4 regions of the Ferdinandcohnia sp. SAFN-114 genome follow, and region 1 is predicted to be linked to each of the others. Evidence: riboswitches for the same ligand, from Rfam matches in the RefSeq annotation. Region 1 holds a riboswitch; each other region holds the start of a gene.
The links. A riboswitch is a leader RNA that binds a small molecule or an ion and turns the genes downstream of it on or off. The one in region 1 is predicted to bind cyclic di-GMP.

Region 1 (3,342 bases):
AATAGGGAGTATATTCGTTCGTGTATTCTTTATTGAGAATGAATAAAAGCGGATCATAGGATATATCTGAATAAGTTCTCAATATTAACTTAACTTTATTAATGATGATTTGCGAGGTTTCCAATGAAATTTATCCTCATTTTGCTAGCTTTTTTAAATCTCATAGACGCATTTATCACCCATTTCGGAATCCTTGGCGGCCATATATCAGAAGCCAACCCGTTAATGTACACAATATACGAAATCCATCCGGTCTTATTTTTACTTATAAAAGCAATGCTTTCTTTATGTTTGATTTCACTTTATTTTATCATTCGTATCCCAGTGAACCGATTAATTCGTTCTTTATCCTATGTAGCCACTGCTTTATATGCATATGTTTTTATCCTCCATGGCTATTGGATTACTCAAATTTTCTAAATGGAGGAGTCTCTATGTATACAAAAACATGTTCAAGATGTTATCGACCATCTTTTAGGAGCAGTAAACAAGGTAAATGGAACTGTCCAATTTGTAATCATAATCTCGCAACATTTCGTGCCCGTGATGCTGGAGAAGCATATCCTTCATCATTACAGAAAAAATACCCAATTCCTCAACAATCTGAATCCCACAGTAATACCACTTTCGATACATACATATAAAATAAAAAATGCTTCAGGCAACCAATGTGCCGAAGCATTTTCTATTTATTATCCATCTTCCATTTGTTGAATTCTAAGAATGATCGAAATTCCTCTTTGGAAACTCCTGATTTCATTGCCTCGCGTACTAGTCTAGTCCATTCTGAATCAAGTTCTACACTTTCAGGTTCTGATTGTTCATGGAGCAATTCGTTGACTGTAACTCCTAATACTGTAGATATTTTTTCAAGAAATTGGATAGAAGGGTTTGATTGGAGATTCCGTTCGATTGAGCTCAAGTATGATTTGGCAACTCCAGCGCGATCTGCTAGTTCAGATAGGGATAATTGTTTTTGCAAACGAAATGTTTTGATACGTTGACCAATCATTCTTTCTCACCTTCCTTCATATACCTATTATAGCATATAACGAAGTAAATGTTTTATAACAAGAACACAAAAAACTGAAAAATAAAAAGGAACCCGATAATTTAGGTTCCCTCGCATCCTTATGTTTCCAATCCGTAGCTTCAAAAGGTTATTGTTATATGTATAGATAAGGTCCGTTATGCTGTTTTACTTTGGAGGAAAGCTTGAATATCCTGGACGCTCATTCCCATCTCCACTGCTTCTAATATAAGGTCGATCCAATCTTGATCCAATTGCTCATCTTTGTTTTGTACTTCATTTAACATTTCGTTTCCTCCCAAAATACAATTAGTATTCCAGGCAGTCCAGCCGTCTTAATTGTTACGTCCAATCTTAGACCTGTGACTTTGCGTCCCTATTTTTCAATAGGTTTGCCTTTGTCTGTTCGAATGTTAGCCGTCTACCTAAAACGATAGTCTCTTATGTATAGAACCTTTGTATTACATTTAGAAGTATAAAACATGAAAATGAAATTTTCTGTAAAAATCTGTCGATGTCAAAATATTTACAAAACACGAAATATAGTTCGTCCGACCAATCGAATTTTAGTAGTTTTACTCTATTTATGTAGAATATACTCGAATTATAGGGATTTAGACCTATAAAATGTAAACTTAATGAAGTGGTTGGTTAATACATAGTGATATTCTAACCAGGTTTTTTGTAAAATTACCAAAAAATTGTAAGGAATTTGTCGAACGATTTCTTTTAAAATACCCTCAAAAAAATAGTACCTACCCTCGGAAGGTGAGGATAGGTCAATTTTACATCGTGTTTTGACAAAGATAAAACAACCCGCCATTGATAATTTCGACAAGAACTTTCGGTTCGTATTGCTCTTTGAGTGCTTCTTTTTCAATTTCATAGCTTTCAGGTTTTTCTTCGATGCCCTCATAAAAGGAATTTAGCAAGGCTAAATCTTCGTCCCAGCGCTGCCTTGCTTCATCTGCCCAAGAGTGGTCCTGAGTTTCAACATACCCTCGCACATATTGCTGGAGACGGTTAATTCCACTTTGTGGCTTAACAAGCGGTGACATTGTATACGTATGATCAGGTATCTTAGGAGTAAGCGGCAACTTTTCAACTTTTTCTTGGAAATCTTCAACAATGATTCCATTAATAAGCTGTAACCCGAGTGACATCAGCACATCACGCTTGCGGTCACTCTTGTATGAAATTTTTACATTCAACCCAAGCCACGGGAAAAGAGGGGTATTCCCTTGTGCACCGGGCGGTGATTGCTGATACAAGCGTATATAACTTGCGAGCTTTTTCGTCGATTCAAAAATCTGATGTAAACGGGGGGCACCAAAATGAATAAAGTCGCCCTTCACATTGTCAGGCGTTTGATCCCGATCTGTAATTAATGTAAGCTTCATCGGATTTGGAGTTCCGCCTGTTTTTTCAACATATGTCCAATAAAAAGGTCGATTCATTAATTGCTTATCTAAATCAACGGTTAATTGTACGGTCATATATCCGGGATGACGTTCAAGAATTTCACAATGGTTTGAAACAAAATAATTCTCAAGAAAGTTAACTATTTCCTGTTGCTGCATGCTGCTCACCACCATTTTGTTCTTCAAAGCTTATGATAGAAGTTAAATTTTCCATCTTAATTTTCATTTCACCCTCACTCCGCGAACGAAGCATGATATCCTGAATATGGTCTTCGATGTTACCGAGATCCAATCTTGTTAGGATATCATCCAATTGTCCAATCACACGCTCAAACAGATTAATTTTTTCATATAATAGCTTTAAAATATGCTCTTCAACCGTGTTCTTTGTTGCGAAATTATAAATATGAACATCTTTTTCCTGGCCAAGGCGGTGAATACGCCCAATCCGTTGCTCAAGCCTCATTGGATTCCAAGGGAGGTCATAATTAATAATGTGGTTACAGAATTGTAGGTTAATTCCTTCACCACCAGCTTCTGTTGCAATCAAGACCTGGAACTTACCTTTAAACAATTCTCTCATCCAATCTTTTTTCCCGCGTTTAAATCCACCTCTAAATGGAACAGATGAAATTCCATTCTGTTGCAGAAACCATTGTAAATACATTTGGGTTGCACGGTATTCGGTGAAAATGATGACTTTATCATCGATTTGTTTGATTAATTCAACCGCTTTTTCAGCCTTAGAATTTTGTGTAACCTGTTCGACCTTTTTCATGAGGCCCATCACCATATCCTCAGGGACCGCGCTACTTCCGTCTTCATTCTTTTTCTCAAGCATTTTCTTCAACGTAAAATATACAGCCTCTCGACTACTACAAGCCTCTCTTT
Region 2 (3,342 bases), on a different contig from region 1:
CTCCATAGTAATTTTCCCCGTTTTTTAAAACTGATTCTACCACTTCTTTTGATGCTTTTGTTCCAACAGCACGTTCATTATTAGATATAACATTGGTAGTTAATCGAGTATCTTCTAAGAAAATTGTTACTGTATCACCTGTGTCTTCACCAATTACATCAACAATTTCGTAATTATCATTCATGAGAGTTGAACCTTTATAAAGTTTATCGCCTTTTAACTCCCATTCACCTGGGTATATGCTATTTAGATATCTGAAGGATAGATTAAGGTCCCCGTTTGCTTTTTCGGTCGCAAATTCCTCAATACCTTTTGTGATTTGATAGTTAACAACTACACCAACAATTGCCGACAAAGAAAGAATAATAGCTATAACAAGTATATTGATTTTTGTACCTAACTTTAAATTTGTAAAAACTTTCATCATTTACACTCCAATGTTTTATTTTTCTGTACTCTAAAATAATTTCTCTACTTGTTCCCTAATAATTTTTAGACTTGATAATTGATTGAACAATCTCGTTATATTAATAATTGGTATCAATTGTTCATCAGTTTAATTATTCTTTCTAAAGAGTTTTTGAGGTTTCCATATCATTAAATGGGACAATATCATCATTTGAAAGCTCTAAAATCTCCTTAGAATGATTAACTAATAGACCAATATGTATATCATGTGTCTTAACCAAGATAAACTTTGAAGTTTCTGATAGAATGGATTAATTGCTAAACAATAACTGTTTCATATCAATAGCGGGGACGACCTCTTCACGTTTTTCACTATTGCCCTCATGTACTCAGGGGCTTGTTTGAAGTATAGTAGTCATAATTGCTTTATCTATTGAAAGAACTCCATGAATAGGTAAAGCAAAATCTCCTTGTCCACTTGGATAATGACAAATTTTTGCATTTTAGAATTCTCCTATATAGCGTTTTAAATTGAGAATTATATGGTAATTTAAACAAAATAAAAAACACCTTCAACCCTTTGTCTGGCTAACAAGGACCAAACGTGTTATTAGCAAGAAGCAGGGACTCTGCCTTACACCAATTTCACATATTTTATATTAATATTGATCAGAGACAGGAACGCTATCCTAATTCAATATTGTAGTGTTTTAGTATTTAATTTAATAGGTTTACTTAATAGATATCCTTATGCGTACTGTACTCCCAAATTGGAAGCTGTTTCTAGATCAGTTTTTCTTTCTATACCTTCTAAAATAATATTGCTCCCTTACTTTTCATAAAAAAATTTTTAGTAAAAGAAATAAGTTCTTGTTTATTACTAATGCAAGGTTTTAGAAAAATAACGGTCTAATTTTAAATAAGGGGGCTCTAGTTCCATAACGTTCTTGATATCAGGATATCCTTTTCCATAATCATCAATTACGATTCTGAATCCTAGTTCTTTTAAAAGATAAATCCTCTCCCTAAAGGTTTTATATTGTTCCACAATTTCAGATTCCGAAATTTCTAGAATAGATTCTTGTTTAAAAAGATAATTTCTAACGATGGTCATAATGAATTCTAAAAATGTATCATGTAGAATTGTGGAAGGTAAAATATTAAGAAAAAGTTTGCCTTCTTCTATTGTATAACCAGTCAAATGAATATGTTACTATCGCCTTTTCGATTGATAATAAGTCTAACTCATAAAGCAATCTATTTATTTTTGCGTTTTGAAAGATATTTTCTGGACTGGTATTATCTCTCGTTCTAAGAAGAGCTTCAAATCCAAATGTTTTTTATCAGTTAGGTTGAAATACAGGCTGAAAATGATGAAATATTTTTCCCGTATATTTCCTTTTAATTGACATATTTGATCACCTCCTTTATTTTCACGATAAAAAGAGAACCTGAAGAAAATACAGGTTCTCTTGAACTGTTTCCTCATGGCAGCTAGGCTACCATAGCATTACTCCTTTAGGCCCTTAGCTTTGCGTCCTTACCTTTCGATAAGTTTGCCTTTATCTGATATTAAACATTACGACTTTTAGACTAGTTCTACAGTACTATTATACTAAGTTTCGACAAAATTCCAATAGTTTTTACATAAAAAGACAAAATAAAATGGATAATAGGATTTTATTGTTTTATCAAAGAGTAGTGGTTGGTGGTTGTTGTGAAGAATGAAAAAATAAAAAGCGGTTCTTTAAAAATACTTTCCGTTGTATCAGAACCTAGAGGATCACCAGGACATTGAAAGTGGATGTACAAATGGGAATGTTGTTCATAAAATAAAAAGGACACAGAAGTAACTTCTTCAACTACCATGAAAATAAACATCTCTAATTACAAAAAGAGACAACATCAAAGAGGACCCTCCTAATTCGTAAAAAAAGAGAGCTATTATTCATTGATTTATAGATTGAACCATTATATACATCTTAGGATATTTTCATTCTCTGTGGTGAAGAGCTGATTTTTGCGATTCACGGATGGCTAACTGTGCTGGTTAGTTCAATAAGAAAAGTAGGATTTGACTTGGATAATATAATTAAAAAGCAGAAAAAGGATGATTATGAGGAGAATTTCTCGTTCTAATATACAATACTTGGAAGTTGTGTCTAATAAATGTACCTAAAAATAGTTTCCTCTTATCGACATTGATTGTCCTAGCCCTAGTTTGATGTATTATAACTAAAATAACCGGTATAATTCCATAATCTAATTATGGACATAGGAATGTGTGTTACTTATAATGTAAACACTCGTTATAATGTTATATTTTTATAATTTTAAGTAACTTTTATAAAACAGGAGAATTTAAAGTGGGTAAATACTCTAGAGAAATAAAACAAACTTTTTCAGATACAGGTATGGTTTACAAATTTATAAAAAAAGACAATTGTTTTATCCACACATTTTGTGATGGAGAATTGTTATATAAATTAGGTTTTGAGCCCAGGGATATAGTAGGTAAATCGTTGTTTGATTTTTACCCGGAAGACTATGCAGCTGAGAAATTGGAATATTATAAAAAATCATGGGACGGGGAACATTGTGTTTTCGAGAGTTTTATAGCTGGTTTTAGCTATATTTGTACACTAAGGCCTGTGTTTCAGCAAGGAGACGTAATTGAGGTAGTTGGTACCAGTATCAATATTTCGGATAGAAAAGTTCTCGAAGAAGAAGCTCAACAAATCGAAAATTTATCTCGAACAGTACTTGAAACAATGTCAGAAGGGATTTTTCTTGTAGAGAAATGCAACCAGAATAATAATGTTAAAGTCACTGCGTTAAATCAAAATGTAGAATTACAGTTCGGTATGAAGTCTGGATATTATAATGAAAGTACATTACTATGCATGGGTTTAAAATTTTTAAAAGAGGATGGAA
Region 3 (3,342 bases), on a different contig from region 1:
TACATTCTTCAAGGATGGATAGATGCCTTTTTCCACTAGCAGTTGCATGATTTCAGCAGCATTAGGATTCTTTTCGAAATGAGCCCTATCGGTCCGAGAACAAGCTTTACATCTCTTTAAATCAAACGCAGGTCTTTCAGTATTGAAGCGACAATTTTCACAACTTTTACTCATGATAATTCCTCCTAAAATATGATTAAGCTGCAATTTCAGCAATGAACGCATTTGTAATGATCATTTTCTTTCCAGCTTTTAATCCCACCTCAATAAAAATGGGCTTTCCGTGTATCTCCCCAATTTGGACAGAATATAGAAAACCCACTCGACAATCGTTTCTTATAAATACTCCATCGGTCTTTAGCATTTTAAATAGTCTTTCTTGCATGTATGACGGTCTAAAATAATCCAAAACTTTGTTTTTTAACATGATAATTTCCCCATCCTTATGTGTTTAATCGAAATGATAGTATCCGAACCATAATGCAAAGACATTAATTGTCTTGCATGTTCTTGGTCTACAGCTGACACGAGATTAGATACAGATTTCCTTTCGTGATTTACAACGACTAGGAATGTGTATTTATCTGGTCTTTGGACTCCATCAAAAAACTCCCATTCTGGTAATACAGACGTAATTGGTTCTGATTTGATTATGGCAGGAGGACAAAATTCATTCTCCGTAATAATCAACAAAGCGGGATAACCTAGTAAAATCTGAAAAAGGAAGATGTCACCCGATGCAATTACCTCACCATTCTTAGAAAATGTTTTTTCACCGACTGAAAACTTAGCGTTTTTCGTATAAAAATCAAATGTCATACTGCTACACCTTCTTCCTGGAACGAAAAAAGATCGAACTCAACAGGTCTTAACTCACTCTGCAATAGCTCAATCTCCTTTAGACACTCTATTAATTTCAGTCTTTTACCTTTAGAAGAACGAATTTGAAAGGTTACTTTGCCATTAACAACCACAACCCCTACTCTTCCTTTTTGGAATAACCCTCTGCTGTCTACCATTTCGTATGATGGACGTTTTAAAAGGTCTTTAATCCAATCTTCTGTTTTCATTTTGTGATGGGATAATTCGAATTCGACTCCTGTGACCATTGGATCTAACCAGCCTAACGAGGAATCAAACAAATAGATACCACCATCAATTTCTCCTTTAAAAAAGGCTCTGTAGGCTTTCATGGATTCTCTTGGTTGATTTTTAAATGGCTCAATTCTAAAAACATGGCCATCTAAATACCATTCAAATCCATCTTTCTTTGTTGCAAAACGTAATCCTCTAAGTGCAGTACCTAATTGTTCTGGCGGAATAGGAGCAAAGCAAGTAAGTTTAAACATGAGCTACTTCCCCCTTTTCAAGACAACCTGTTGAACAATACGTTTTACCGTTAATGTGAATTAATGTTTCACATTGGCCCTTACAGATAAAACAACATGTTTCAAACTGCATGTACTAAACATCCTCTCTTAATAGCTTTTTAATTATGAGCAACTTTTATATACTCACATATTCCTCCCCCCCTTTAAACGCAAAAAAGCCCTTGGGTTTTCATAAAAAGTAGACAGTCAAAATCTGATTCTACTTTAATATGAACCCAAAGGCTCCGAAAGTTTATTAGTAACCCTGCTAACCGAAAATGGTTGCAATTTAAAAGAAAAGTTAAAAGAATATAGCTAAATTATAGCAAAGGTTACATTTTATCTCAATGTTTAATTAACTTGGAAATGGTGTCTTTTGTTATAGAAAATAAATCATTTTTATAATTTATCTTTAGGTAGTTAAGCTGTTCCTCTGTAAGCGGATATACTTCTTTAATAATACCTGATTCTCTTAGCTCCATAGCAAAATCTACCGAAGAGGAATCTAAGTATAATTCTCTAGATGTAGAGTCGATCACTTCGCAATTTAATTCTTCTTCAATATCCGATCTAATTCTTGACTCTGCTGCCAGTGCGACAAGTTCTACATACATATTATCATCTACCATAAAATACGACCTTCTAAAAAAATATTTTATTTCAGAAGATGTAATGATCTCATCTGAAATTAACTCTTCTGGAAGTTGTTCTGCTGCTTTCATTTTAAAATACACCTCACGTAAAATAATTCGTATAATATAGGCATTTTCTGACGTTTTCCTTTAAGTTATTTCAATTGTAGTATATGTGGAATGCGAAAATTGTAGAATTTAACAATTAATTTAAAAAACATTTACTTATTTATCAAAATGATTCAACTACAATAAAAAAAACCCACCTATAATACATAAATGTAAGGTCGGTTGCACTAGTAGCTCTGGATTATTCAAGTGCCCAGGTAAAAATAATCCTTCATAGCTTTCCTTATAAATCCTCAAATTTTGGCAATGTTTCTCCGGATAATAGAAAAATGTTTTCTAGTGAAACGTTTCTTTTTCCCCTTTCAATATTGCTGATGTAATTTCGATGTAACCCTGTTCGATAAGCAAATTCCTCTTGTTATATCCCTTTTTCTATTCTTAATAATCTGACTTTTTGTCCGAACTTAATTTTAATCTCATTAGGATTTAAGTAATTCATGTATTGAGTATAATAGAGAAATTAGTAGTTCGCTACAACTATAAGTTACATTTTGGGTTAAATTTTACATTTAATGTATTAAGATTATATCATATTAATGTTTTTATTTGTAAGTATGTTTTAAAACAAAAAAACACCTAAAATGTATACTCTTATATTACTTTTCATAATTGACGGTACTTAGTGATATTATATCAATGTTAATGCAATAGGTTATTTTCATAATTATTTAGAGTAGAGTTTCATTCACGTTATTCAGATAAAGAGTTTTTGATAATTAATCGGAAAAAATAATTCCTTTTAATTAGGCTGCAACCTTTCTTTTAACTAAGTACCAAACCTTTTAAGTTCCTCGAGCTGAAACAGAATAAACTAAAAAGTGCTGCTACCGGCCTCCGTTGTTTAATACGGCCATAGGAATGTACCACTTCTGCCATTTAATTTACCAACGATTACCACAAAGTTTACCACTGGTTGCCACCGTATTTACCATTGGGGCAGATTTACAAAGTTAAGGGTTTTGAAAGATAAAAATAATTCCTCCGCATGTTTAGAAAGAAATTAGGCTTTAGATGTTCAACAAACGCATCCTTATATGTAGTATCCGTTTCAAAACACAGAAATGGTGCACCTTTTATCATTTTTTACATCCAACCATAAATAAGCGTATAAGGACTTGACTTGGAGCCTCTGTGGGCATGATTGGTCTTGAAAGGCTGAAGCAGTTGTTTCAGTAGGCAAACCAGCCTTTCATACCCACCCCAAACTGCCT
Region 4 (3,342 bases), on a different contig from region 1:
GAATTTTTCCTTCATTAAGTACAAATATCTCATCAGACATGGCAAGAGCTTCTTCTTGGTCATGGGTAACGAAGATAAAAGTAATACCAAGCCGCTTCTGAAGGTCGCGAAGCTCGTATTGCATTTCGGTACGAAGCTTCAAATCGAGAGCGGATAATGGTTCATCCAATAAGATAATCTCGGGTTCATTAACAATTGCACGTGCAATCGCAACACGCTGTCTCTGACCACCTGACATTTCTTGAATTTCACGATTTTCATAGCCTGCAAGATTAACAAAGCTTAAAGCTTCTTTTACCTTTTTATCTATTTCAGATTGCTTCAATTTCTTTATACGTAACCCAAAAGCAATATTTTCAAATACATTAAGATGTGGAAACAGGGCGTAATCCTGAAACACTGTATTTACTTGACGTTTATTTGCAGGTGTCGTATTTACTTTTTTACCATTAAAATAAACCTCACCACTTGATGGTTCAATAAATCCTGCGATTAACCGAAGTATCGTGGTTTTTCCACACCCAGATGGACCGAGAAGAGTATAAAATTTTCCTCTTTCTATTTCAAAGCTAACATTGTCGAGAACAGCTGGATCATTGTCATACTGCTTTGTGACATTTTTAAATTGGATAATAGGTATACTGTTCATAGCAACCCCCTTCTTTCTATTAATAGAGATAAGATTCATAACGTAATCCGGCATAATTATACACGAATCGGCAAAAAAAACAATAATAATTATAATTGTCAAGTCAGAAAACTAGGGAAGACTATTTTCTTATTGAAACAAGAGAAGTGTATAGGGCATTTGGGATAGGAAAATTTTCCCGTTTTTAGCAAAAGATTATAACGATTTCATTGACCAAAGAGGAAAATAGAAATATAATTATAGTACTATTTAAAATACTCTTTCTTTAATGAGTTAATTGGATAAAGTAAGGGCAAATTCATTGAAAGATGAAGACGCAAAACTATAGGGGCTAAAGTTCACTAGTGTTCAAAATGGAAGATAAAAAGGACCGAGAAGTTCAAGGCGGCGTAGCTTTTTTGTACCAGAGCGTATGTAATTATACGTGAGGAACGTAGAAGTAAGCCAACCCAGAAATTCTATGTGTCATTTTTACCTGAGTTTTGGAACATCCTCATTTTGGACATGCCAGCCAGTTACCGAGTACAGCTCGTATCGAAAGAACGTAGATTAATCGGTATATGATTAGTCTTTTTTTATACCAATTTATTAACAATATGTTGCTACTATATTACTAGATTTTTGGAATTGGAACATTTCAAACGAATTTTGGAACATCCTCTAAAAAAATTTGGAAGTGATTACATGGAGAAAACAATCCAGAATCTTAACTTGCTAAAAAAATTAAGCGAACTAATTGAGATGATTGGTTCTGAGAAGACTCTAATTTCTGACGAGGTTCGTACTTTACTTAATCAAACATGTCAGGAAAAAGAAGAACAAGAGATTACCAGTACCCTTTTAAATCAACTCCAAGAAATAAACGAACAAATGGAAAACATGCATTGGATGAATAAGCATTACCGAATCCTACATGATTTCGCACAAGTCTGCAGTAAAACATTAAATGAATCCGTCCTTCTCCAAAAGTCTTATGAAATGGTTTCACGTGTTATGCCTACTGATGCATTTTATATTGCATTGCATAATCCTGGTGACAAACATATTCATTTAGTCTTTATTATGGATAATGGCGAACCAGCTCCTCCAAGTACCGTAGACTTTGGCGAAAACTACACATCAAAAGTCATCAAAACAAGGGAAATCGTCCACCTCAAACATCAAAACCAGAACATTGAATATGATACGAAAATGGGTGAGGGGGACGAGGACACAAGCTCCTGTCTTTTTGTACCCGTTGTCATTGATGACCAGGTCAAAGGTGTCATCTCAACTCAGAGCTTTAAAGATTTTGCTTATCGGAAAGAGCATGAGGAACTACTACAAATGATCGGTGCGCAAGTGATCAACTCGATTGAAACAGCAAGATTATATGAGAAAATTTACACAATGTCTCGTACGGATGAATTAACAGGTTTAAAAAACCACCGTGCATTCCATGAGGATTTAGCACAACTGATCAAAAATGAGAATGATGAAATAACAGTTATGATGATAGACTCTGATGATTTAAAACAGGTCAATGATCGGTTTGGGCACGATGCTGGTGACCTATATTTACAGGTACTAGCATACGGAATGAAAACGGTATGTAATGAAAAGTTTGAGGGGTATCGTTATGCCGGAGATGAGTTCATGATTCTGATTAAAAATAGCAGCGACACGTGTGTAAAGGAAATTTACGCAACATTAAATGAGTATTACAATGAAAATCCAATCATCATGGAGAATGAAAAAATCATTGTTTCGATCAGTACGGGTGTCGGGATATATCCACACCATGGAACGACCGTAGATTCTTTAAAAAAGGCAGCCGACCAAGCGCTATATGCTGCAAAAGAAAGTGGAAAAAAACGCATCGTAATAGCGAAATAAAAAAGCTCATCCAAATGGATGAGCTTTTTACTCGTTGTCAAGCTCCAGGCACCATCGGCTCGAGGTCACAAGCCAAACGCTTCTGAAGGTAAAAATCACCTTCTGTCAGCGCTCGTCTTGTGCTTGTCGCCGATAGACGGGCGCCCTGCGCTTTTCTTAGTTGATATGGGCAATAATGCCTTCTTCGTCGTCCAACACAAGTTTGATTCCGGCATATGGGTCACGGTTAAGAAATTCGCCTAGCCATAAACGAATTGCTTCAATTAAGTTCGCCATAATGAGAATCTGCTTTCGATCGTTCACGTATACTTCTGCGGAGAATCCGTACTCATCGTCATACATCAGCTCCACTTCAACCTCTTCAGGCTTTACTTGCTTTTTTAAGCCGATATAGACACAAACTGCATTTATAATTTCCTGTTCAGAAAGTATTAGCGTTGCCATGGATCAGTCTCTTTTTTCTTTTTATCTTTAATCATGACGAAGATTTTTCGAATGATGGAGATCAGAACGTAAATCGCAAGAACGTTAATCATTAATCCTAAAAATGAACCAAGCATACCCATTCCACCTAAAAGACCTCCGAATAGGAATCCTGCAAGTCCACCAAGCATAAGACCTTTCATTAATCCACCAGACATGAATCCACCTTTAGGAGTGGTAGGAGTAGTAGATTTGTTAGTAACATTGTTGTCTTGTTTTTTCTGTTGTTGCTGGAAGTTTGATTTATTTTTGTTCCCAATATTACTATTGAATCCTCTTTTACCTGATTTGTATCCCTTTGCTTCTACAGACGTTGGTTGGTCTTGGAAAACAAA

Region 2: linked by a shared signal. The riboswitch ahead of ACR65M_RS20640 (EAL domain-containing protein) and the one ahead of ACR65M_RS23225 (DNA-binding anti-repressor SinI) in region 1 are both predicted to bind cyclic di-GMP.
Region 3: linked by a shared signal. The riboswitch ahead of ACR65M_RS25185 (hypothetical protein) and the one ahead of ACR65M_RS23225 (DNA-binding anti-repressor SinI) in region 1 are both predicted to bind cyclic di-GMP.
Region 4: linked by a shared signal. The riboswitch ahead of ACR65M_RS08840 (sensor domain-containing diguanylate cyclase) and the one ahead of ACR65M_RS23225 (DNA-binding anti-repressor SinI) in region 1 are both predicted to bind cyclic di-GMP.

Annotation. Positions count from the first base shown of each region.
Region 1 is NZ_JBPFDQ010000103.1:5,891-9,232, reverse strand. It holds gene ACR65M_RS23240 (DUF5658 family protein) at 124-420, shown strand; gene ACR65M_RS23235 (hypothetical protein) at 435-644, shown strand; gene ACR65M_RS23230 (helix-turn-helix domain-containing protein) at 686-1,012, opposite strand; gene ACR65M_RS23225 (DNA-binding anti-repressor SinI) at 1,189-1,317, opposite strand; cyclic di-GMP riboswitch class I at 1,348-1,437, opposite strand; gene ACR65M_RS23220 (YqhG family protein) at 1,816-2,610, opposite strand; gene ACR65M_RS23215 (DEAD/DEAH box helicase) at 2,588-3,342, opposite strand, start outside.
Region 2 is NZ_JBPFDQ010000078.1:12,993-16,334, forward strand. It holds gene ACR65M_RS20635 (methyl-accepting chemotaxis protein) at 1-424, opposite strand, end outside; gene ACR65M_RS20640 (EAL domain-containing protein) at 1,289-1,609, opposite strand; cyclic di-GMP riboswitch class I at 1,895-1,979, opposite strand; gene ACR65M_RS20645 (ATP-binding protein) at 2,775-3,342, shown strand, end outside.
Region 3 is NZ_JBPFDQ010000129.1:5,737-9,078, forward strand. It holds gene ACR65M_RS25165 (hypothetical protein) at 1-174, opposite strand, end outside; gene ACR65M_RS25170 (hypothetical protein) at 197-427, opposite strand; gene ACR65M_RS25175 (hypothetical protein) at 421-819, opposite strand; gene ACR65M_RS25180 (hypothetical protein) at 816-1,349, opposite strand; gene ACR65M_RS25185 (hypothetical protein) at 1,715-2,092, opposite strand; cyclic di-GMP riboswitch class II at 2,280-2,362, opposite strand; partial or broken gene ACR65M_RS25190 (helix-turn-helix domain-containing protein) at 2,355-2,477, opposite strand.
Region 4 is NZ_JBPFDQ010000021.1:1,589-4,930, reverse strand. It holds gene ACR65M_RS08845 (ABC transporter ATP-binding protein) at 1-649, opposite strand, end outside; cyclic di-GMP riboswitch class I at 931-994, shown strand; gene ACR65M_RS08840 (sensor domain-containing diguanylate cyclase) at 1,334-2,524, shown strand; gene ACR65M_RS08835 (YxcD family protein) at 2,681-2,968, opposite strand; gene ACR65M_RS08830 (hypothetical protein) at 2,956-3,342, opposite strand, start outside.